DNA from 3 places in the Kitasatospora sp. NPDC127116 genome. Region 3 is predicted to be linked to each of the others. Evidence: riboswitches for the same ligand, from Rfam matches in the RefSeq annotation. Region 3 holds a riboswitch; each other region holds the start of a gene.
What was found. Region 3 has a riboswitch for cobalamin ahead of metE (5-methyltetrahydropteroyltriglutamate--homocysteine S-methyltransferase). Riboswitches for the same ligand answer to the same signal wherever they lie in the genome.
Positions count from the first base shown of each region.

Region 1: linked by a shared signal. The riboswitch ahead of ACFVHV_RS13065 (HoxN/HupN/NixA family nickel/cobalt transporter) and the one ahead of metE (5-methyltetrahydropteroyltriglutamate--homocysteine S-methyltransferase) in region 3 are both predicted to bind cobalamin.
Region 2: linked by a shared signal. The riboswitch ahead of ACFVHV_RS27360 (cobalamin biosynthesis protein) and the one ahead of metE (5-methyltetrahydropteroyltriglutamate--homocysteine S-methyltransferase) in region 3 are both predicted to bind cobalamin.

Region 1 is NZ_JBHXTL010000025.1:19,067-26,290, forward strand. It holds gene ACFVHV_RS13060 (aminopeptidase P family protein) at 1-718, opposite strand, end outside; gene ACFVHV_RS13065 (HoxN/HupN/NixA family nickel/cobalt transporter) at 1,100-2,215, opposite strand; cobalamin riboswitch at 2,246-2,459, opposite strand; gene ACFVHV_RS13070 (metalloregulator ArsR/SmtB family transcription factor) at 2,542-2,925, shown strand; gene ACFVHV_RS13075 (hypothetical protein) at 2,984-4,657, shown strand; gene ACFVHV_RS13080 (AAA family ATPase) at 4,666-6,672, opposite strand; gene ACFVHV_RS13085 (putative quinol monooxygenase) at 6,743-7,069, opposite strand; gene ACFVHV_RS13090 (DNA-formamidopyrimidine glycosylase family protein) at 7,207-7,224, opposite strand, start outside.
Region 2 is NZ_JBHXTL010000076.1:23,749-30,972, reverse strand. It holds gene ACFVHV_RS27380 (cobyrinate a,c-diamide synthase) at 1-10, opposite strand, end outside; gene cobO (cob(I)yrinic acid a,c-diamide adenosyltransferase) at 15-620, opposite strand; gene ACFVHV_RS27370 (putative cobaltochelatase) at 627-2,750, opposite strand; gene ACFVHV_RS27365 (cobyric acid synthase) at 2,923-4,461, opposite strand; gene ACFVHV_RS27360 (cobalamin biosynthesis protein) at 4,458-5,450, opposite strand; cobalamin riboswitch at 5,558-5,690, opposite strand; gene ACFVHV_RS27355 (alpha/beta hydrolase) at 6,039-7,145, shown strand.
Region 3 is NZ_JBHXTL010000129.1:85-7,308, reverse strand. It holds gene ACFVHV_RS35455 (HelD family protein) at 1-668, shown strand, start outside; gene ACFVHV_RS35450 (zinc ribbon domain-containing protein YjdM) at 827-1,183, shown strand; gene ACFVHV_RS35445 (MFS transporter) at 1,336-2,799, shown strand; gene ACFVHV_RS35440 (MarR family transcriptional regulator) at 2,799-3,251, shown strand; gene cobF (precorrin-6A synthase (deacetylating)) at 3,616-4,374, opposite strand; cobalamin riboswitch at 4,490-4,719, shown strand; gene metE (5-methyltetrahydropteroyltriglutamate--homocysteine S-methyltransferase) at 4,875-7,190, shown strand.

The DNA of each region.
Region 1 (7,224 bases), on a different contig from region 3:
CGAAGGTGCGGGCGGTGGAGACGCCGTAGCCGCGGTACTGGGCGCCCATCACCACGGTCAGGAAGTCGCCCTCCTCCACCCGGCGGTCGGTGGGCTGGTGGGCGGCCTGGCCGGAGTGGCTGCCGGTGCCGACCGAGACCGGGAAGGCGGCCCGGTCGGCGCCGTGGTCGATCATCCGGCGCTCCAGCTCCATCGCCAGGTGCCGCTCGGTGCGGCCGACCAGGATCGACTCCAGCAGCTCGCCCAGCGCCTGGTCGGCGATCTCGGCGGCGATCCGCAGGTCGGCGATCTCGTGCTCGTCCTTGACCACCCGCAGCCGCTCGACCGTCTGGGCGAGGTCCACCAGCCGGGCCCCCTCGGTCAGGCCCCCCACCGCCCGGTGCCGGGTGACGGTCAGGTCGTGCTCCTCCACCGCCAGTCCCGACACCCCGGACCGCGCGGCGACGGCCGCGACGGCCAGCGCGGAGTCCGACCCGGCCGCCACCGGCAGCCGGGTGACGTCCGGGGCGATCAGGTGCTCCCCGGAGTCGTCCGGCGGCAGATCGTCCGGCAGCGCGAGCAGCGCCCGCTCCCTGGTCAGCAGCAGGCTCGCCCCGCAGGGCGCGCAGCCCGTCAGGTACCGCACGTTCGCCGCGCGGGTGATCAGCGCCGCATCGGCCCCGGCCGCACTGCAGTGCTCCCTCACCCGCTCCCGCCGCCCCGCGTACGCATCCGCCATGCGTCGAGCCTACGAACCCCCGGCCCGAAGCGCCCGCCGAGCACCCCCGGCAGAACCCCCAATACCCCTTGCGCGCCCCCCTGCGCGACCGCGGCACCGTCCCCCTCGGGCCCTCACCCCGCCCCCCACGCAGCGTGCCGCCGAGGGGGCCCCGCACCCCCGGCGGCCCCTCGGACCCCTACCGGTCGCTACGCTCCGTCACGGATATGTCACTTCCGGTCGTGTGCGAGTGCGACCCGGTCGCCGGCCGGCACGTCGACTTCCGTGAGGAGCGCCGGCCCGGGGCGCACCAGGCCCCCCGGAACGCGCACGGCGCCTCCCCACCGCGGGGAGGCGCCGTTCCGGCGTGCGCGGGCAGGCCGCCGCTCGCGGCCGGGTGGCTCAGGAGCCCTCGGGCGTCCAGCGCTTCTCGACCCCGGCGAGCTTCCAGTACCCGATCGCGATCGCCCAGACGACCACGAACAGCCCGGCGATGGCGTAGCCGACGTTGTCCAGTGAGATGTCGGCGATGAAGCCGGTGACCGGGTCGGTCAGATCGAGCTTCTCGTGCAGCACCCCGACCAGCTCGATGGTGCCGATGACGAAGGCCACCGCGATCGACAGACCGGTGATGGTCAGGTTGTAGTACACCTTCCGCACCGGGTTGGCGAAGGCCCACTGGTACGCGAAGTTCATGAACGTCCCGTCCAGGGTGTCGAACAGGCTCATCCCGGCCGCGAACAGCAGCGGCAGGCAGACGATCGCGTACCAGGGCAGCCCGGAGGCGGCGCCCGAGCCGGCCATCACCATCAGGGTGACCTCGGTCGCGGTGTCGAAGCCCAGCCCCAGCACCATGCCCACCGGGAACATCTGCCCGGGCCGGGTGATCGAACGGGTCGCCCGGTTCAGCACCCGGGCCATGAAGCCGCGCGAGTCGAGGTGGGCCTCCAGCTCCTTCTCGTCGAACTTCCCGGCCCGCATCGATCGGAACACCCTGAGGATGCCGAGCAGCGCCGCCAGGTTGAGCGCGCCGATCAGGTAGAGGAACACGCCGGAGGTGGTCGTCCCGATCACGCCGAGCCACTTGTGGGTGGCCGACTCGTCGTCCATCAGGGTGTTCGCCAGCTGCGCGCCGCCCGCCACCAGGGCGGCCATCAGCACCACCATCGAGGAGTGCCCGAGGGCGAACCAGAAGCCCACCGAGACCGGCCGCTTGCCGTCCGCCATCAGCTTTCTGGTGGTGTTGTCGATCACCGCGATGTGGTCGGCGTCGAAGGCGTGCCGCATCCCGAGGGTGTACGCGGTGATACCCAGGCCCACCCCGAAGACCTGGGTACCGACCGCGTACTTCTCGGGTGCGACCAGGAAGATCAGCGTGCCGAAGGCCACCACGTGCATGGCCACGATCACCGCCATCAGCCCGGCGGTACGGACGGTGTCCTCGCGCCGCCACTGGAAGCTGGGCAGCGCGGAGGGGGCCGGTTCGGCCCCGGCGGCAACGGTTTCGGGCAGGGTCATCTGCGGATCACGCTCCAGCACCTCGTGGAAAACCTCGTGAGATGCCGTGGCCGGTCTCCTGGCTGACGGGACACCCGCACCCGCCTTCCCAAGCGCACGAGGCGCCCAGTGGCTCCATGGGTACGGACGACGTTCCTCCGCGGACGGAGGAACGACCCGATCACAGTGGCGAGGGCCGCTCCGGGCTGGGACCCCTGAGGGTCCGTCACCGGTCTTCCCGAGCACCACGGCGGGGAACACCGTAGGGGTCACGCCCCGACCCGTGCAAGGTTGCGCACCTGCGCAGGTGTCCAGGATCACAGACCGCCGCCTGCGAGAATGTCCGCATGCATCTCGTACCGGCCGACCGCGCGGGCCACCGCACCATCGACGGGCACCGGGTCTGCGAGGCCATCGCCGCGATCGGCGACCCGGCCCACGTCCGGTCCTGGGCCGAGCGGTTCTCCCTGCTCGCCGACCCCGGCCGGCTCGCCCTGCTGCTCGCCCTCCACCGGGCCGGGCCGCTCGCCGTCACCGACCTCGCGGTCGCCACCGGCATGCGCGACCCCGCCGTCTCCCAGGCCCTGCGGCTGCTCCGCACGGCCGGCGTGGTCACCGGCGACCGGGACGGACGCGTGGTGCGCTACCAGCTCGTGGACGAGGCCATGCGCCCCCTCCTCGACGAGTGCGCCGCCGGTGAACACCACGAGCCCACCGCGGCCACGGGCTGACCCACTGGCCCGGCCCCGGAACCGCGCCGCGGCCGGAGCGGATGAGTACGATCATGACGTGCCGTCCCGCCCCCACGCCTGGCCCGCCGACCGGTGGAACACCCGACCGGTCAGGGCCCGCGTGCTGGCGGTCGCCCGCACCCTCACCTCGGCCACCCGGGTCCTGGACGTCCTGACCCTGCTGAACCCGGACGGCATCGACCGGTACTTCACCGTCAACCCCGGCTCCGCCTTCGCCGACCGCGCCCTGGACGAGTACCTGCACGGCCTGCCCGGCTTCACCGTGCTGGACTGGGAGGACGCCGTCAGCCGCCGCTTCGACCTGGCCGTCGCCTGCGCCGTCCACTCCTCCATGCACCGGCTGGACGCCCGCCTCGTCGTCCTCCCGCACGGCGTCGGCTACAACCGGCTGGTCACCGAGTCCACCGGCGACACGGTCACCGCCGCCGGTCTGTCCCGCAACGAACTCACCCACCGCGGACGGGTGTTCGTGGACGTCCTCGGCCTCTCCCACCCCGAGCAGCTGGACCGGCTGCGGGTCTCCTGCCCCGAGGCGCTGGACGTCGCCCGGGTGGTCGGCGACCCCTGCTTCGACCGGATGCTCGGCAGCCGGCGCTCCCGCGACGGCTACCGCGCCGCACTCGGCGCCACCGGCGGCCGACGGCTCGTCGTCGTCAGCTCCACCTGGAGCGAGCACTCCTTGTTCGGCCGCCGCCCGGACCTCCCCCGGCGGCTGGTCCGCCGGCTCCCCGCCGACGAGTACACGGTCGCCGTCGTCCTGCACCCCAACGTGTGGAGCCGCCACGACCCCGAGGCGCTGCTCGACGACGCCCGCCGGATGGGCCTGCGCCTGATCCCGCCCCACCAGGGCTGGCAGGCCGCGCTCGTCGCCGCCGACTGCGTGATCGGCGACCACGGCTCGGTCACCGTCTACGGCGCCGCCCTGAACCACCGCACCCTGCTCGTCGCCACCGGCGCCGCCGAACTCGACCCCCGCTCCCCCGGCTACGCCTTCGGCCAGGCAGCGCCCGTCCTCGACCCGGACGGGGACCTCGCCGCCCAGGTCGAACAGGCCCTCGCCCGGGACCCGGCCGACCTGAGCGCGATCACCGACCGCTCGCTCGCCCACCGCGGCGAATCCGCCCGGCTGCTGCGCCCGCTGCTGCACTCCTTCCTGGCCGGGCTGGACGAGCCCGGGGACGAACCGGCCCTGCCGCCCTACCCCAGGCCGGCCCCGTGCCCCGGCACCGTCGACCGGCCCACCGCCTACGACGTCGAGGGCCGGAGCGAGGGCACCGAGGTCAGCCTGCGGCGCTACCCCTTCGACCCGCACGACCACGCCCCGCGCGGCTTCCACGCCCTCACCGACGAGCACCCGGGCGACGCCCTGCGCTACACCGCCGAGGTCCTGGCCCGCACCGAGGTGCACGCCGAACGCCCCGCCGCCCGCTGGCTCGCCGACTCCGCCGCCGAACTCCCCGGCCTCGCCGTCGCGGTGGCCGCCCTCGGCCCGGCCCGCCACCTGCTCCGACTGCGCGCCGGCCTGCTGCTGGAGGCCCGCGCCGAACCGGACTGGACCTGCCCCGACCCCGCCGTCGACCCGCTGCTGCTCGGCTCCGCCGTGGCCTGCTGGCTCGCCGACGGCGGCGACCCGGCCGGCCTCCCCCGGCACGGCCTCACCGTCCGCACCGGCGAGCACCGCACCCGGGTGTCCTTCCGTACCGGCCCCTGAGAAGGGCGCTACTCCGGCAGCTCCCGCAGCCGCGCCCGGCTGCGCTCCGCGAGCTCCGCGTCGTCCAGCTCCTCGGCGAGGGCGAGCAGCAGGGTGTGGGCCTGCGCCTCCTTCGCGTACTGGCCGCGCTCCTCGGCCCGCCGGGCGCAGTCGCCCGCGTGGACGGCGGCGAGCTCCGGCTGCCCGAGCGCCCGGTGGGCCCGGGCGCGGACCAGCGGCAGCTTCATCAGCATGTCCTCGTCCCGCGTCCGCTCGGCCTGCGCGGTGGCCTCGGCCAGCCGGGCCAGCGCCTCCTGCGCGCGGCCGTCGGCGATCAGCGCCTGCGCCAGGTTGTAGCTCTGGACGATCTCGCCGTGCTCGTCGCCCCGGTTCGCCGCCAGAGCCAGCGTGAACCGCCGCACCGCGTCGCCCGGGCGGCCGTCGGCCAGGCAGAGCAGACCGTCCGTCTCGTGGAGCACCCCCACCACCCGACGGTCGGTCACCAGCGGGACCTGCTCCGCGGCGAGCGCCAACTGCTCGGCGGCGAGCCGGTATTCCTTGCGGTCGAAGTGGGCCCGGGCGAGCTGGTTGCGCATCCGGACCACGGCGGCCGGCTGGTTGTCCCACTGGGCCGACTCGATGCCGAGCCGGTGGGTGGCGATCCAGTCCTGGTAGAGCCTGCGGTCGTGGTACAGCAGCCAGAGCGACTCGCACAGCCGCCACACCTCGCCGTGCCACCCCTGCCGGGCCGCCTCCTCCACCACCGCGCGGAAGTTGGCCCGTTCCGCGTACAGCCACTCCAGGGCCGCGGTGTCGGAGGCGAAGCCGGGCAGGTCGTCGCCGCTCGGGTCCTGCAGGCGGAGCCTGCTCCCGGCCATCGCACGGTCGGCGACCGAGGCCCGGCCCCGGTAGTACGCCACGACGGCGGCGAGGAGTTCCCCGCGGCCGGCCAGTTCCCGGGTCCGGCCGTAGGCGTGCAGCCGCACCACGTCGTGGGCCCGGAAGCGGTCCTCGCGGTCGCCGTCCAGCACCTCGTCCAGCACGTGGACGCCCCGCAGCTCCCCGATCGCCTGCCCGGCCCGCTCGACGCCGACCGCACGCGCCAGTTCGGCGGAGACGAAGGGGCCGGGGTGCACGCCGATCAGGTGGTAGAGCGCCCGGCCCGGCGCCGACAGCCGCTCGTAGACCAGGTCGTAGGTCGCGCCGAGATCGCTCTCCTCGTCCTCCAGCATCGCCAACCTGCCCTCCCGGTCGTGGAGTTCGGCCACCACCCGGCCGACCGGCAGGTGGTCCCGGTCCAGCAGCTGGCTCCCGACCGCGTTCAGCGCGAGCGGCAGCCCGCCGCACAGCTCGACCAGTTCCGCCAGTTCCCCGTCGGTGCCCCGCCCCGGGCCCACCCAGCCGCGCACCAGCTCGGCGCCCGCCCTCGCGCTCAGCGGGCCGAGCCGGCGCACCACGGCACCGTCCGTCCGCAGCGCGGGCAGCCGCCGGCGGCTCGCGACCACCACCAGCCCGCAGGACGGGAGCAGCGCACGGACCTCCGCGGCGTGCTCGACGTTGTCCAGGAAGAACAGGCACCGGCGCTCGGCGGTGGCGGTGCGGAACGCCGTGAACCGCTCGGCCTCCGCGGCCGGGGGCTCGGTGCCGAGGGCGCGCAGGAATCCGGCCAGCAGCTCGGGGAGGTCCACCCCGCCCTGGTGCCGGTAGGCCTTCAGGTCGGCGTAGAGGTCCCCGCCCGGGAAGTGCTCCCGGTGCTCCTCGGTGAACCTGGCGATCAGCTCGGTCTTCCCGACCCCGCCGAGGCCGGTGAACACCACGACCCCGAGTCCGCCCTCCACGACCCGGCCCAAGGCCTCGGTCAGCGCGGCGAGTTCCGGCTCCCGGTTGACGAACGGGCCGTGCGGGGACCGGATCTGATGCGGCCTCGGCACCGCCCGCGGCTGGTGCAGGTGCAGCGCCCCGATGCTCCCGGCCTGCACCACGTGGCCGCCCACCGTGGCCCCCGACACGGTGTTGGCCACCTCGTGCCGCTCCATCCGCCTGCTCCCTCCGGCCGGTCGGCCCCAGCCTACGGGCTGGGCACCCGGCCGGAGGGGCACTCGGAGGTCACCGGGGGGTGATCTCGCCCATCTCCGCCCAGCCGTCCAGGCCGGGGATCTCGGTCGAGACGATCCGCGGCTTGGCGGCCACCGCGTACGACAGCTCCTCCATGGCCTTGGCGAAGTGCGCGGACTCCACGTGCTCCTTGCCCGCGTCGCCGTCGCGGAACGCCTCGACCAGGACGAACTCGTTGGGGTCGTCGACGCTGCGGGACCACTCGAAGAAGAGGTTGCCGGGCTCCTGGCGGGTGGCCCGGGTGAACTCGTCGACCAGGCCCAGCCACTCGTCGGCGCGCTCGGGGCGGACCGGGAACTTGACCGTGATGAAGATCATGGGACTTCCTTTCGCTCCACGTTCACACGTGGCCGTGCGGACAGGGGCGCGCGGCTCGGCGCGCTCGACGTCCATCGTCGCAGCTCAGAAGGGCTGTCCACGACACGGGGGCAGCACGCGTCACGATCGGGCGCCCGTCACGCCGACTGGCAGCC
Region 2 (7,224 bases), on a different contig from region 3:
CGGTGCTCAACGGCCTACCACTCGATACCGCGCTGGCCCTTGCGGCCGGCGTCCATGGGGTGCTTGACCTTGGTCATCTCGGTGACCAGGTCGGCGAATCCGGTCAGCGCCTCGGGCGCGTACCGGCCGGTGATGACGACGTGCTGACTGCCCGGACGGTCCTTGAGCACGGCCACCACCTCGTCCGGGTCGACCCACCCCCAGTGCATCGGGTAGGTGAACTCGTCCAGCACGTAGAAGCGGTAGGTCTCGGCCGCGAGGTCCCGCTTGACCTGCTCCCAGCCCTCCTTGGCCGCCTCCTCGCTGGACATCTCCTGCTCGGCGGAGCGCTGGATCCAGGACCAGCCGGAGCCCATCTTGTGCCAGTCGACGGTGCCGCCCTCGCCGGAGGCGCCGAGCACGCGCAGCGCGTTCTCCTCGCCGACCTTCCACTTGGCGGACTTCACGAACTGGAACACCCCGACCGGCCAGCCCTGGTTCCAGGCCCGCAGCGCCATGCCGAACGCGGCCGTGGACTTGCCCTTGCCGGGGCCGGTGTGCACGGCGGTGATCGGCAGTGTGCGGCGCTGACGGGTCGTCAGGCCGTCGTCGGGGACGCTCTCGGGGACACCCTTGGGCATGTCGGCTCAGGCCGCCTTTCGCATCGCGGTGGTTGCACGGTTCGCAGAACGGTTGTCGGACCGGCTCTCGCGGACGAGCGAGGCCACGCCCTCGGCGCGCAGCTCGTCCAGGCCGACGGCGGTGCCGCCGAGCAGCCCGGCCAGGGTGCGGGCCAGGCCCAGGCGGACCGGGCCGGACTCGCAGTCCAGCACCACGCTCGCCGTGCCCTGCGCCGCGAACAGCGCGGCCGCGCGGTGCGAGCGGGCGAGCGCGTCCCGCCCGCCGGTGGCCCGGCCGTCGGTCACCACGACCAGCAGCGGGCGCCGGCTCGGGTCGCGCAGCCGCTCCACCCGCAGCACCTCGTGCGCGCGCAGCAGGCCGGCGGCCAGCGGGGTCCGCCCGCCGGTGGGCAGCGACTCCAGCCGGGCCGCGCCGACCTCCACCGAGGAGGTGGGCGGCAGCGCCAGCTCGGCACCCGCGCCCCGGAAGGTGATCATGCCGATCTTGTCGCGGCGCTGGTAGGCGTCCATCAGCAGCGACAGCACCGCGCCCTTGACGGTGGTCATCCGCTGCCGGGCGGCCATCGACCCGGAGGCGTCCACCACGAACAGCACCAGGTTGGACTCCCGCCCCTGACGCACCTGTTCGCGGAAGTCGTCCTTGTGCACCACCAGCGCGCGCCCGCTGCGCCCGCGCGCCGCCTGGTGCGGCGCGGCGGCCTGGAGGGTCGCGGTCAGGTGCAGCCGGCCGAGCGCGCCCTGCGGGCGGCGGGCGCGGATGGTGTGCCCGCCGGTGGTCTCGGCGGGGGAGCGGCGGCCCTGGGCGCCGTGCCCGGTGCCCTTGACGGTGAACAGCTGGGTCCGGTACGGGTCCCCGGCCGCAACCGGCGCCGACTCCCGTGCGGGGGAGGGGTGTTGGGCGGGCACGGGCTGCTGCGCCGGCTCCTCGGGGCCCTCGGGGGAGGGTGCCTCGGGGGCCGGCGGCTCGGGAGCGGACCCCTCGGGGCCGCCGTCGGACGGCTCGGGCGCGCCGCCGCCGTCGGGGCCGCCCCCGTCCGGACCGCCCTCCGGCCCGTCGCCGTCCGGCCCGTCGCCGTCCGGGCCGGATCCGTCGCCCTCGGGCTCCGGCTCCTCCTGCTGCGCGTGCTCCTCCAGCGTCCGGTCCAGCTGCTCCTCGTCCAGCCCCGGCGCGTCGAAGGGGTTGCGGCGGCGCCGGTGCGGCAGCGCCAGCCGCGCCGCCTTGCGGACGTCCTCCTCCTGCACCTCGGTGCGCCCGTCCCAGGCCGCCAGTGCGACGGCCGTGCGGGCCATCACGATGTCGGCGCGCAGCCCGTCCACCTCGAACGCGGCGCACACGGCGGTGATCTGACGCAGCGCCACATCGGTCAGCTCGACCTTGGGCAGCAACTCCCGCGCCGCGACGATGCGTTCGGCGAGAGCCCGCTCCTCCTCGGCGAACCGCTCGGCGAAGCCGGCCGGGTCCGCGTCGTAGGCGAGCCGGCGGCGGACCACCTCGGCGCGCTCGGCCGGATCCCGGGTGGCGGCGATCTCGACGGTCAGGCCGAACCGGTCGAGCAGCTGCGGCCGCAGCTCGCCCTCCTCCGGGTTCATCGTGCCCACCAGCAGGAACCGGGCCGCGTGGCGCACCGACACGCCCTCGCGCTCGACGTAGGAGCGGCCCATCGCGGCGGCGTCCAGCAGCAGGTCCACCACGTGGTCCTGGAGCAGGTTCACCTCGTCGATGTAGAGCACGCCGCGGTGCGCCCTCGCGAGCAGCCCGGGCTCGTACGCCTTGACACCCTCGGCCAGCGCCCGCTCCAGGTCGAGCGAGCCGACGATCCGGTCCTCGGCCACGCCGACCGGCAACTCGACCAGCTGGGCCGGCCGTTCGGAAGCGGGCGGGGAGACGTGCGGCCCGTCCGGGCACTGCGGGTCGGGCGCGGCCGGGTCGCAGGCGAAGCGGCAGCCGTCCACGGTGGCGATGGACGGCAGCAGGCCGGCCAGCGCGCGCACCATGGTCGACTTCGCGGTGCCCTTCTCACCGCGCACCAGCACGCCGCCCACGGCCGGGGAGACCGCGTTCAGCAGCAGCCCGAGCCGCAGGTCGGCCATGCCGACGATCGCGGTGAACGGATAGCGGACGTCACTCATGCCGTACCCCACTCCTGTCGTGCCCGGTTCCGCGGCACCGTCCGGTCCTGTGATCCTGCCCGGTTCCGTGATCCTGCCCGGCTTCGTGATCCTGCCCGGCTTCGTGATCCTGCCTGGTCCCGTGATCCTGCCCGGCTCTGCTGCCGTAGCCGGCACTGCCGCCGTACCCGGCTCATGCGTCACTCCCAGGGGCCCCGGGCGGGACGAACGGCAGCGATCCGGCCGCCGGCACCCCGCCCTCGATCAGCTTCCACAGCGCGTCGGTGTCGGCGTGCTCCTCGATCAGGTCGCCCAGCCGGTCCAGCCGGGCCTCGCGCGCCGCGGCGAAGGAGGTGTCCGGGGCCGGGACGAACGCCCGGCCCGACAACGCGGCGACCTCGCGCAGGAGTTCGCGGCGGAACCCGTCGTTCTCCAGCGCGCCGTGCCAGGTCGTGCCCCAGACCGGGCCCACCCGGCAGCCGTCCAGACTCCGCCCCCGGCCGTCGGAGACGAACGTGTCCCCGCCCTCGACGGTGACCACCCCGTGGTGGATCTCGTAGCCCTCCACCCGCTGCCCGAACGCCTCGCCGACCGGCCGCGCCAGCACCTTCTCGGCGCCGAACCGCACCTGCGTCGGCAGCAGGCCGAGGCCCTCGACGGCCCCCGCCTTCGACTCGACCTCGTCCACGATCGAGCGCGCCAGCATCTGGTAGCCGCCGCAGACCCCGAGGACCGGCAGCCCGGCCGCCGCCCGCGCCCGCAGCGCCGGCTCCAGGCCGCGCTCGCGCAGCCAGGCGAGGTCGGCGACGGTGGCCCGGGTCCCGGGCAGCACCACCAGGTCGGCGTCGGCCAGCTCCTCCGGGCGGGTCGCCCAGCGCACCAGCACGCCCGGCTCCTGCGCGAGCGCGTCCATGTCGGTGAAGTTGGACAGCCGCGGGAAGCGCACCACGGCCACCCGCAGCACGTCCGCGCCGTACGGCCCGGGCCCGTCCGCCCGGTCCACCACCGTCGACAGGTCCAGCGAGTCCTCGGCGTCCAGCCAGAGCCCGGGCAGCATCGGCAGCGTGCCCAGCACCGGACGGCCGGTCAGCCCGTGCAGCATCTCCAGCCCGGGCGCGAGCAGCCGCGCGTCACCGCGGAACTTGTTGACGAACCAGCCGGCCACGTGCCGCTGGTCCTCCGCCGACAGCAGCGCCAGCGTCCCGTACATCGCCGCGAAGACCCCGCCGCGGTCGATGTCCCCGACCACCACCACCGGCAGGGCGGCGGCCGTCGCCAGGCCCATGTTGGCGATGTCGCGGTCGCGCAGGTTGATCTCGGCGGGCGAGCCCGCGCCCTCGCAGACCACCACGTCGTAGCGGCCGCGCAGGTCCGCCAGGCACTCCAGGGCACGCTCCAGCAGGACGGGCTTGCGCTCGCGGTAGTCCAGCGCGCCCACCTCCGCCACCGGCCTGCCGAGCAGCACCACCTGGCTGCGGCCGTCCGCGCCCGGCTTGAGCAGCACCGGGTTCATCGCCGCCTCCGGCTCCACCCGGGCGGCCTGCGCCTGCATCGCCTGGGCGCGGCCGATCTCGGCGCCGTCGGCGGTGACGAAGGAATTGAGCGACATGTTCTGCGCCTTGAACGGCGCGACCCGCACGCCCTGGCGGACGAGCCAACGGCAGATCCCGGCCGTCACCACGCTCTTGCCCGCGTCCGAGGTCGTCCCCGCGACCAGCAGCGCCTTGCTCATGCCCGTCCCCTCTTCCTCAGCAGCATCCGCAGCAGGACGTGCCCCGCGACCGTCGTACCCAGCGCCAGTGCGCCCACCCGCCGGGAGAGCGCACAGGCGCGCTCGATGTCGTCCACCGTCACCGGCCGCAGCTCCGCACCCAGCACGGGCCGGTGCTCCACCCGCTCGCCGTACCGCAGCGCCCCGCCCAGCCGTACGCCCACCGCGCCGGCGAACGCCGCCTCGGCCTGGCCCGCGTTCGGGCTCGGGTGCGCGGAGCCGTCGCGCCGCCAGACCCGCCAGGCCGTACGGGGCTCGGGCGCGGCGGCCACCGTCAGCAGCGCCGTCAGCCGGGCGCCCGGCCAGCCCGCCAGGTCGTCCAGCCGGGCCGAGGCCCAGCCGAACCGGGCGTGGCGCGGTGAGCGGTGACCCACCATCGCGTCCAGGGTGTTCACGGCGCGGAAGGCCAGCAGGCCGGGCGTGCCGGCCAGGGCGCCCCAGGTCAGCGCGTTCACCACGGCGTCGGCGGTGTTCTCGGCCACCGACTCGACCACCGCCCGGGCGATCTGCTGCCCGTCCAGCGCGCTCGGGTCCCGCCCGCACAGGTGCGGCAGCCGCTCCCGGGCGGCCGCGAGGTCGCCCGCGGCCAGCGAGCGGCCGATGGTGCGCGCCTCCCGGGTCAGCGAGGTGCCGCCGAGCACCGTCCAGGTCGCGGCCGCCGCCAGCACCGCCCGGCCCAGCGGACGCCGGCCCACCGTACGGTCCAGGGCGAGCGCGCCCGCCGCGACCGCGCCCACGCACAGCGCCGTGTACCCGGCCCCCGCGCCGCGGTCGTCGCGCCACAGCCGACGCTCCAGCCGGGTCGCGGCGCTGCCGAAGACGGCCACCGGATGGCCCCGGCGGGGGTCGGCGAAGCGGGCGTCGGCGACATGGCCCGCGACGGCGCCGAGCGCGAACGCGGCGGCGCGGGCCAGCGGGCGCGGCGAGGAGGAGGGCCCGAGCGGGGTCATCGGGGGCACGGCGGAAGGCAGCTCGGAGTCCGGTGGGGCGGGGCAGCCTGCATCGCGTGCGTGTCCTCACTCAGGGTCCGCGCCCTGGATCGACGTGACGGGGGCGAGAGTCTCCTGGCTTCCGGGTCGAACGCACCCCCGGAGCCTTCCAGCGGCCGTCGACGGCCGCCGTGGCGATGTTCCGAGCGTGCTCCCCGGTGACAGTGGCGGGACCGCGCCGGAATTCCACCGGCTTCCTCTCCATGCCTCCGTTTGGCCCCAGGATCCCATCACGGGCCCGAACCGGGAGTCAACCGAGGTCACGGAGGGGTTGGTCACACGCGGACGCCGCCGACGCGCCGGGGGATCGCCGGCGCGGGGCCGCCCTCCACCGGGAACACCACGTCCCCTCCCACCGGGGCACCGCCGGCTCCGCCGCCCCGCCCTCACCACCGACACCCCTGCCGCCCGCTCCCGGCACCTCCTCGGCGCCGCCGGGCCGCCGCCCGGGTGACCCGGACGGCCCAGCCCGGTGGCCGGGCGGACGGAGCGCCGGTGAACTGGTGCCCGAACACCGTCCGGTCCGTGAGCAACAGAGCGGGGAGCGAAATGCGTTGGGGAACCGCCGCCGTCGTGGCGGCCGCCGCGGTCGGGGCCGCCGTGCTGGTGATCGGCCGTCGGGCCTCCGAGCGGACGGTCCGTCCGGTGGCCGCCGTCCCGAAGTCCGGGCCGGTCCTGGTCCGCGGCCTCGCCCCCGGCCGCGTCACCTTCACCCGCGGCCCCGAGAGCCTGCGCCCCGGCCGCTGGGCGGTCGAGTGGGCGGACGGCGGGCACGCGGTCGTCGAGGAGGTCCTGCACAGCGACGAGCGGGGCGTCACCCGCCGGCTGCTCCGCGCCGACCGGGGCACGCTCACCCCCGGCACCGAGGTCCGCTTCACCCCCCGGGTCCACCTCGGCGACCCCACCGAGGCACTCGGTCTCCCCTTCACCGACACCACCGCCGACGGCGAGCTCGGCGCCCTTCCCGCCTGGCGGCTCGACGGCAAGCGCGGCACCTGGGTGATCCTGGTGCACGGCCCCGAGGCCGACCGCCAGCAGACCCTCCCGGTGCTCCCCGTCCTCGACCGGCTCGGCCTGCCCGCCCTCGCCGTCACCTACCGCGGCGACCAGGGCGCCCCCGCCTCCCCGGACGGGCTCAGCCACTTCGGCGAGACCGAGTGGCGCGACATCGAGGCGGCGGTACGGCTGGCGCTCGACAGCGGCGCGGGCAAGGTGATCCTCTACGGCTGGTCGGTCGGCGCGACCACGGCCCTCCAGACCGCGGCCCGCACCGCGTGGCCGCACGCCGTCAGCGGCCTCATCCTCGACTCGCCGGTGCTCGACCTCCCGGTCTCCGCCCGCCGGGACGCCGCCCGGGCCGGGTTCCAGGGCGTCGCCGCCGAGCTCGGGGCCCTGGCCGCGGAGGGCCGCACCGGCGTCGACCTCGCCGACTTCGCCCGCATCGCCGACGGCACCGACCTGCGGGTGCCCACCCTTCTCCTGCACAGCCCCGAGGACCGGATCGCGCCCTTCGGCAGCGCCGAGAAGCTGGCCGCCGCCCGTCGCGACGTGGTCAGCCTCCAGGCCTTCCCCGGTGCCGACCACGCCGCCCTCTGGAACACCGCTCCCGACCGGTACACCGAACTGCTCCGCCGCTGGCTCACGCCGCTGCTGTAGGGCGCCGCCGGCGGGTCCTCGCCGGAACGTCTCCCGGACGTGCCGCGGTCGGTGCTCCGCTTCCGCCCCTGCGGATCGG
Region 3 (7,224 bases):
ACGTCGTGGTGGACGAGGCCCAGGACCTCTCCCCGATGCAGTGCCGGGCGATCGCCCGCCGCAGCGCCTTCGGCTCCCTGACCGTCCTCGGCGACCTCGCCCAGGCGACCGCCCCGTGGGCCGCCCGAAGCTGGCCCGAGCAGCTCGCCCACCTGGGCAAGCCGCAGGCCGCGGTGGTGCCGCTGACCACCGGCTTCCGGGTCCCGGCCGCCGTGACGGCCCTCGCCAACACCCTGCTGGGCGCGCTGGACGTGGACGTGCCGCCGGCCGTGTCGCTGCGGCAGGACGGGGAGCTGACGGTGCGGCGGGTGGCCGGGGGCGGCCTGGGCGGAGCGGCGGTCGCGGCGGTGCGGGCCGCGCTGGAGCGCGAGGGCTCGATCGCGGTGATCGCGGCGGACGGCGCGGTGGCGGAGGCCGCCGAGGCGCTGCTCGCGGCGGGGATCCCGACCGGGGCGGCCGAACAGGTCGGCACCACGGCGCGGGTGACGGTGCTGCCGGCCTCGCTGGTGAAGGGGCTGGAGTACGACCACGTGGTGGTGCTGGAGCCGGCCGCCATCGTGGAGGCCGAGGCGCGCGGCCTGCACCGGCTGTACGTGGTGGTGACGCGGGCGGTCTCCCGGCTGGACGTCCTGCACTCCCGTCCGCTGCCCGCGCCGCTGGGCGGGTGACGGCCCGGCGGCGGAGGCGGGCGGGGAAGGCCGGGCGGACGCGGCCGCCGGCCATGACCCCGTGCCCACCGGAAGCGGCGGCCGACCGGTGCCGGCACCCCTGCTGACCTCCTCACTCGTGCCCGGACCAGCTCCGGACAGCTGGATATCCTGAACACATGAGCGACAACCTTCCCCCGTGTCCGCAGTGCTCCAGTGAGTACACCTATGAGATGAACGCCCTCATGGTCTGCCCCGAGTGCGCCCACGAGTGGGTGCCCGGCGGCGGTGACCAGGCCGGCGTGCCGGCCGGCGAGCGCGTGATCAAGGACGCCGTCGGCAACGTGCTGAGCGACGGCGACACCGTGACGGTGGTCAAGGCGCTGAAGGTCAAGGGCAGCGTCTCCGGCATCAAGGCCGGCACCAAGGTCCGCAACATCCGCCTGGTGGACGGCGTCGACGGGCACGACATCGACTGCCGCATCGAGGGCTTCGGCGCCATGCAGCTCAAGTCCGGCGTGGTCAAGAAGGCCTGATCCGCGGGCCCCCAGCGGCCGCGCCCCGTCGAGGAGATCGGCGGGGCGCGGCCGTCGCGCTGTCCAGGGCCGGTCGGGGGTGGAGTCGCCGCCCGGATTAGTTGTAGCATCACAATGATTACAACAATACAACTAACTCTGGAGCGTTCGTCATGCCCGATGCCGCTCGACCGCGGCCCTGGCTCGTGCTCGCCATCTGCTGCATGAGCCTGCTGATCGTCAGCCTCGACAACACCATCCTGAACGTGGCCCTGCCCGCCGTCCGGCGCGACCTGGACACCACGGTGTCCGGCCTGCAGTGGACGGTCGACGCCTACACCCTGGTGCTGGCGAGCCTGCTGATGCTCTCCGGCTCGACCGCCGACCGGATCGGCCGCCGCCGGGTGTTCCGGATCGGACTGGTGGTGTTCACCGCGGCCTCCCTGCTGTGCAGCCTGGCCCCCGGGCTCGGCTGGCTGATCGCGGCGCGGATGCTCCAGGCGGTCGGCGGATCGATGCTCAACCCCGTCGCCATGTCGATCATCAGCAACACCTTCACCGACTCCCGGCAGCGCGCCCGGGCGATCGGCGTCTGGAGCGGCGTGGTGGGCATCAGCATGGCCGCCGGGCCGATCATCGGCGGGGCGCTGGTGGAGTCGGCCGGCTGGCGGGCGATCTTCTGGATCAACGTCCCGATCGGCCTGGCCGCGCTCTTCCTCACCACCCGCTACGTGCCGGAGTCGCGGGCGGCCCGCACCCGCCGGGTGGACCCGGTCGGCCAACTGCTGGTCGTCGTCGTGCTCGCCGCCCTCACCTACGCGATCATCGAGTCGCCGGAGCGCGGCTGGACCTCGCCCGTGGTGCTCGGCTGCGCGGCGGCCTCCCTGGGCGCGCTGCTGGGCCTGCTGCGGTACGAACCCCGGCGCACCGACCCGCTGATCGACCTGCGGTTCTTCCGCTCCGCGCCCTTCTCCGGCGCCACCGTCATCGCGGTCGCCGCCTTCGCCGGCCTCGGCGGCTTCCTCTTCCTCACCTCCCTGTACCTCCAGGACGTCCGCGGGCTCGACCCGCTGCACGCCGGACTGTTCATGCTGCCGATGGCGGTCATGTCGCTGCTCACCGCGCCGCTGTCCGGCCGGATGGTGGCCGCCCGGGGGCCGCGCACGCCGCTGCTGCTGGCCGGGGCGGCACTGACCGCGAGCGCGGTGCTCCAGGCGGTCGGCTACTCCGAGCACCTGCCGACCTGGCTGCTGGTCCTCGCCTTCCTGCTCTTCGGCACCGGCTTCGGCCTGGTCAACGCGCCCATCACCAACACCGCCGTCTCCGGGATGCCCCGCTCGCAGGCCGGGGTGGCGGCGGCGGTGGCCTCCACCAGCCGACAGGTCGGCCAGTCCCTGGGCGTCGCGGTCACCGGCGCGCTGATGGCCGGCAGCGCCCTCGCGGACCCGGCGGCCTTCACCGGGGCGGCCCGGACGGCATGGTGGATCATCGCCGGCTGCGGCGCCGCCGTGCTGGTCACCGGTACGCTCACTTCCGGCCGCTGGGCCCGGGCGACGGCCGAGCGCACGGCGCGGCGGCTCGCCGCCGAGGAGGCGGCCGAGGGAAGCACGGAGACGAAGGAGACGGTGGACGCCTGATGGAGCGCCTCGACACCGGTGGGCACCCGGAGGGGAGCGGGACGGACGCCGCGACGGCGGCCCGGGTCTGGCAGGGGATGTACGCGCTCGTGCTGGAGCGCCACGACCGCCGCAGGACCGTCGCCGAAGCCCTCGGCATGAGCTTCAGCCGGGTCCGGGCGCTGCGCCGGCTCGCCGCCGGCCCGATCACCCTGCGGGAGCTGGCCGAGCGGCTGACCGCCGACCCGCCGTACACCAGCGTCATCGTGGACGACCTGGTGCGGCGCGGGCTCGCCGAGCGCATCACCAACCCGGCGGACCGGCGCTCCAAGCTGGTCCACCTCACCGAGGAGGGCGAGGCCAAGGCCGCGCTCGCCACCGGGATCCTCGCCACGCCGCCGGACGCGCTGCTCGCGCTGCCGCCGGAGGACCTCCGCGCGCTCGACCGGGTGGTGGCGAAGCTCCTGGACTGAGGGCTGCCGCCCGACGCGGCGGGCGTGGATCCGGGAGTCGGGACACCGGTCGCGGGTGGTCCGTGTTCTCCGCGAGGACGGAGACGGGCACGCATGAGTCCGGGCCGCTGTTCCCGTTCCGCCGCCGTTCCGCCGTTCCGCCGTTCCGCCGTGCTGCCGTGCTGCCGTGCTGCCGTGTTGCCGACCGCCGGGGCCCATTGCCCTTGACGGTCCGTCAATCTCCTTTCTCCGCAGGCCCGCACGCCGATCGTGCGGGCTGTTCGGGAACTGTTCCGCCATCGCCATCGCCGTCGGCGACGCCCGGATCGCCGGGCGCCGGGCGCCGGGCGTGCCGTCCGTCCGTCGGACTTCCGGCAGCGTCGGGTCAGCCGTCCGAGCGTCGCAGCAGGTAGGTGTCCATGATCCAGCCCTTGCGCTCCCGGGCCCGCTCACGCAGCTCGCGGATGCGCGGGGCGGCCTCGGCGAGCGGACCGGAGACGAGCACCTCGTCGGGGGTGCCGAGGTAGGCGCCGTAGTGGATCTCCAGCCCCTCGGGGTCGATCCCGGCGAAGGCGGCCCGGCCGTCGAGCATCACCACCACGTCGTCCACCCCCTCGGGGAAACCCTCGGCGAGGCGGCGGCCGGTGGTGATCTGCACCGGCCGCCCGACCCGGGTCAATGTGGTGCGGTGCCGGGCGGCGAGCGCGGAGACGCTGCTGATGCCCGGGACCACCTCGTACTCGAAGGGCATGCCGCCCCGGTTCGACACGTCGTCCACCACGGCGATGACGCTGTCGTAGAGGGCGGGGTCGCCCCAGACCAGGAAGGCGCCGTGCTCGCCCGGGCCGAGGTGCTCGGCGACCAGCCGTTCGACCAGATCGGCGCGGCGGACGCGCCAGTCGTCCACGGCGGCCGCGTACGCGGGGGTGGCGCGGTCCCGTTCGGCGTCCGGCGCCGCGACCACGCGGTGCCCGGGCCGTCCGTGGTCGGCCAGCATCCGGCGACGCAGCGCGATCAGGTCCTGCCGTTCCTCGCTCTTGTCGAGGATGAAGAAGACGTCGGTGCGACCGATCGCCTTGACCGCCTGCAGGGTGAGGTGGTCGGGGTCGCCCGCGCCGATGCCGATGACGAAGATGTGCCGCATGGGAGCCATTCTGCCGTTCGCCCCCGGGTGCGCCGCCCGGGGCCGGGCGCGGAGCCCGCGTCTCACCACGCGGACGCCTTGCGAGATTTCCGCCTCGACGCCGACGGTTTGCCCCTAAGCTGGCGGTGCAGCTGGTTCGCCCTGTCCGCCAGGCAGGCGCGTCGCAAGAGGGAACCCGGTGGGAATCCGGGACTGCCCCGCAGCGGTGAGTGGGAACGACCGCCGTCATACGCACTGGACCCGGGACGGGTCTGGGAAGCGACGGCCAGTAGGTGTCCGCCCCGGTTTCGGCCGAGGTGGGTGTGCCCGCGAGTCCGAAGACCTGCCACTGCCCGTGCGCGAGCGTTCGCGCGCGGCCATCCGGTGACCTCGTGGGCGGGTCGGCGACCATATCGGGCGGAGCCGCGCACGGGTGCGGTCGTCCGTCCGGTCCGTCATCCCTTCGCGTCCTCGTGCCGTCACCGGGCACTTGAGGATCCAGACTCGCGAAGGAGAGTCCCTTGACCACGAAGTCCGCAGCCGCGGCGAGCGTCGCCACCGCCCACGGATACCCCCGCCAGGGCCGGGGCCGTGAATTGAAGAAGGCGATCGAGGGGTACTGGAGGGGCGCGGTCGCGGCCGAGGCGCTGCTGGCGACCGCCGCCGACCTGCGTCGGACGAACTGGGCGCAGCTCGTCGAGGCGGGGGTCGCGGAGGTGCCGACCGGCGACTTCTCGCTCTACGACCACGTGCTGGACACCACGGTGGCGGTCGGCGCGATCCCGCCGCGGCACCGGGAGGCGGTCGACGCCGACCCGCTGGCCGGGTACTTCGCGATGGCGCGCGGCAACCAGGACGTCGCCCCGTTGGAGATGACCAAGTGGTTCGACACCAACTACCACTACCTGGTGCCTGAGTTGGGCCCGGACACGGTGTTCGCCGCGAACCCGGCCAAGGCGGTCGGCGAGCTGCGCGAGGCGCTGCTGCTCGGCCACGCCGCCCGGCCGGTGCTGGTCGGGCCGGTCAGCTACCTGCTGCTCGCCAAGCCGGCGCCCGGGGTGGCCGCCGACTTCCAGCCGATCACCCTGCTGGACCGGCTGCTGCCCGTCTACGCCCGGCTGCTGGCCGAGTTGCGTGCCGCCGGCGCCGCGTGGGTGCAGCTGGACGAGCCCGCGCTGGTGCAGGACCGCACCCCGGCCGAGCTCAACGCGGCCGCCCGCGCCTACCGCGAGCTGGGCGGTCTCACCGAGCGGCCCAAGCTGCTGGTCGCGAGCTACTTCGACCGGCTCGGCGAGGCGCTGCCGGTGCTGGCCAAGGCCCCGGTCGAGGGCCTGGCGCTGGACTTCACCGGCCCGGCCGCCGTCAACCTGGAGGACCTCGCCGCCGCCGGCGGCCTGCCCGGCAAGCGGCTGGTGGCGGGGGTGATCGACGGGCGCAACATCTGGATCAACGACCTGGAGAAGTCGCTGGCGACCCTGGCGACCCTGCTCGGCCTCGCCGGCACCGTCGACGTGGCGCCGTCCTGCTCGCTGCTGCACGTGCCGATCGACGCCGCCGCGGAGCGCGACATCGACCCGCAGATCGCCCGCTGGCTGGCCTTCGCCCGACAGAAGGCCGGCGAGGCGGCACTGCTCGCCCGGGGCCTGCGCGAGGGCACCGGCGCGATCACCGCCGAGCTCGCCGCCAACCGCGCCGACCTCGCCTCCCGCGCCAACTCCCCGATCACCCGCGACCCGGCGGTGCGCGCCCGCGCCGCCGCCGTCACCGCCGACGACACCCGGCGCGCCCAGGCGTACCCGCAGCGGGCCGAGGCCCAGCGCGCCCGGCTCGGGCTGCCGCTGCTGCCGACCACCACCATCGGCTCCTTTCCCCAGACCGCCGAACTGCGCACCGCCCGCGCCGATCTGACGGCGGGTCGGATCGACGCCCCGGCCTACCGGGAGCGGATGGAGGCGGAGGTCCGCGAGGTCGTCGCCTACCAGGAGAAGGCCGGGCTGGACGTCCTGGTGCACGGCGAGCCCGAGCGCAACGACATGGTCCAGTACTTCGCCGAGCAGCTCACCGGCTACCTCGCCACCCGGCACGGCTGGGTCCAGTCGTACGGCACCCGGTACGTGCGCCCGCCGGTGCTGGCCGGGGACATCTCCCGTCCGCACCCGATGACCACCGACTGGTTCCGCTACGCGCAGGGCCTGACCGACCGCCCGGTCAAGGGCATGCTCACCGGCCCGGTCACCATGCTCGCCTGGTCCTTCGTCCGCGACGACCAGCCGCTCGCCGACACCGCCCGGCAGGTGGCCCTCGCCCTGCGCGACGAGGTCGTCGACCTGGAGGCGGCCGGCGCCGCCGTCGTGCAGGTCGACGAGCCGGCGCTGCGCGAGACCCTCCCGCTGCGGGCCGCCGCCCGCCCGGCGTACCTGGCGTGGGCCACCGAGGCCTTCCGCCTCGCCACCTCCGGCGTCCGCGCGGACACCCAGATCCACACCCACATGTGCTACGCCGAGTTCGGCGCGATCATGACGGCGATCGACGAACTCGACGCGGACGTCATCTCCCTGGAGGCCACCCGCTCCCACATGGAGGTGGCCGGCGAGCTGGCCGAGGCGGGCTATCCGCGCGAGGTCGGCCCCGGCGTCTGGGACATCCACTCCCCGCGCGTCCCCAGTACCGACGAAGCCGTCTCGTTGTTGCGCGCGGGCCTGGCGGCGATCCCGGCGGAGCGGCTCTGGGTCAACCCGGACTGCGGGCTGAAGACCCGCGGCTGGACGGAGACCCGGGCCTCGCTGGAGAGCCTGGTCGGCGCCGCCCGCCTGCTGCGCGAGGAACTGGCCGGCTGACGGCGGCCGGGGGGGGGGGGGGCGGGGGGGCGGG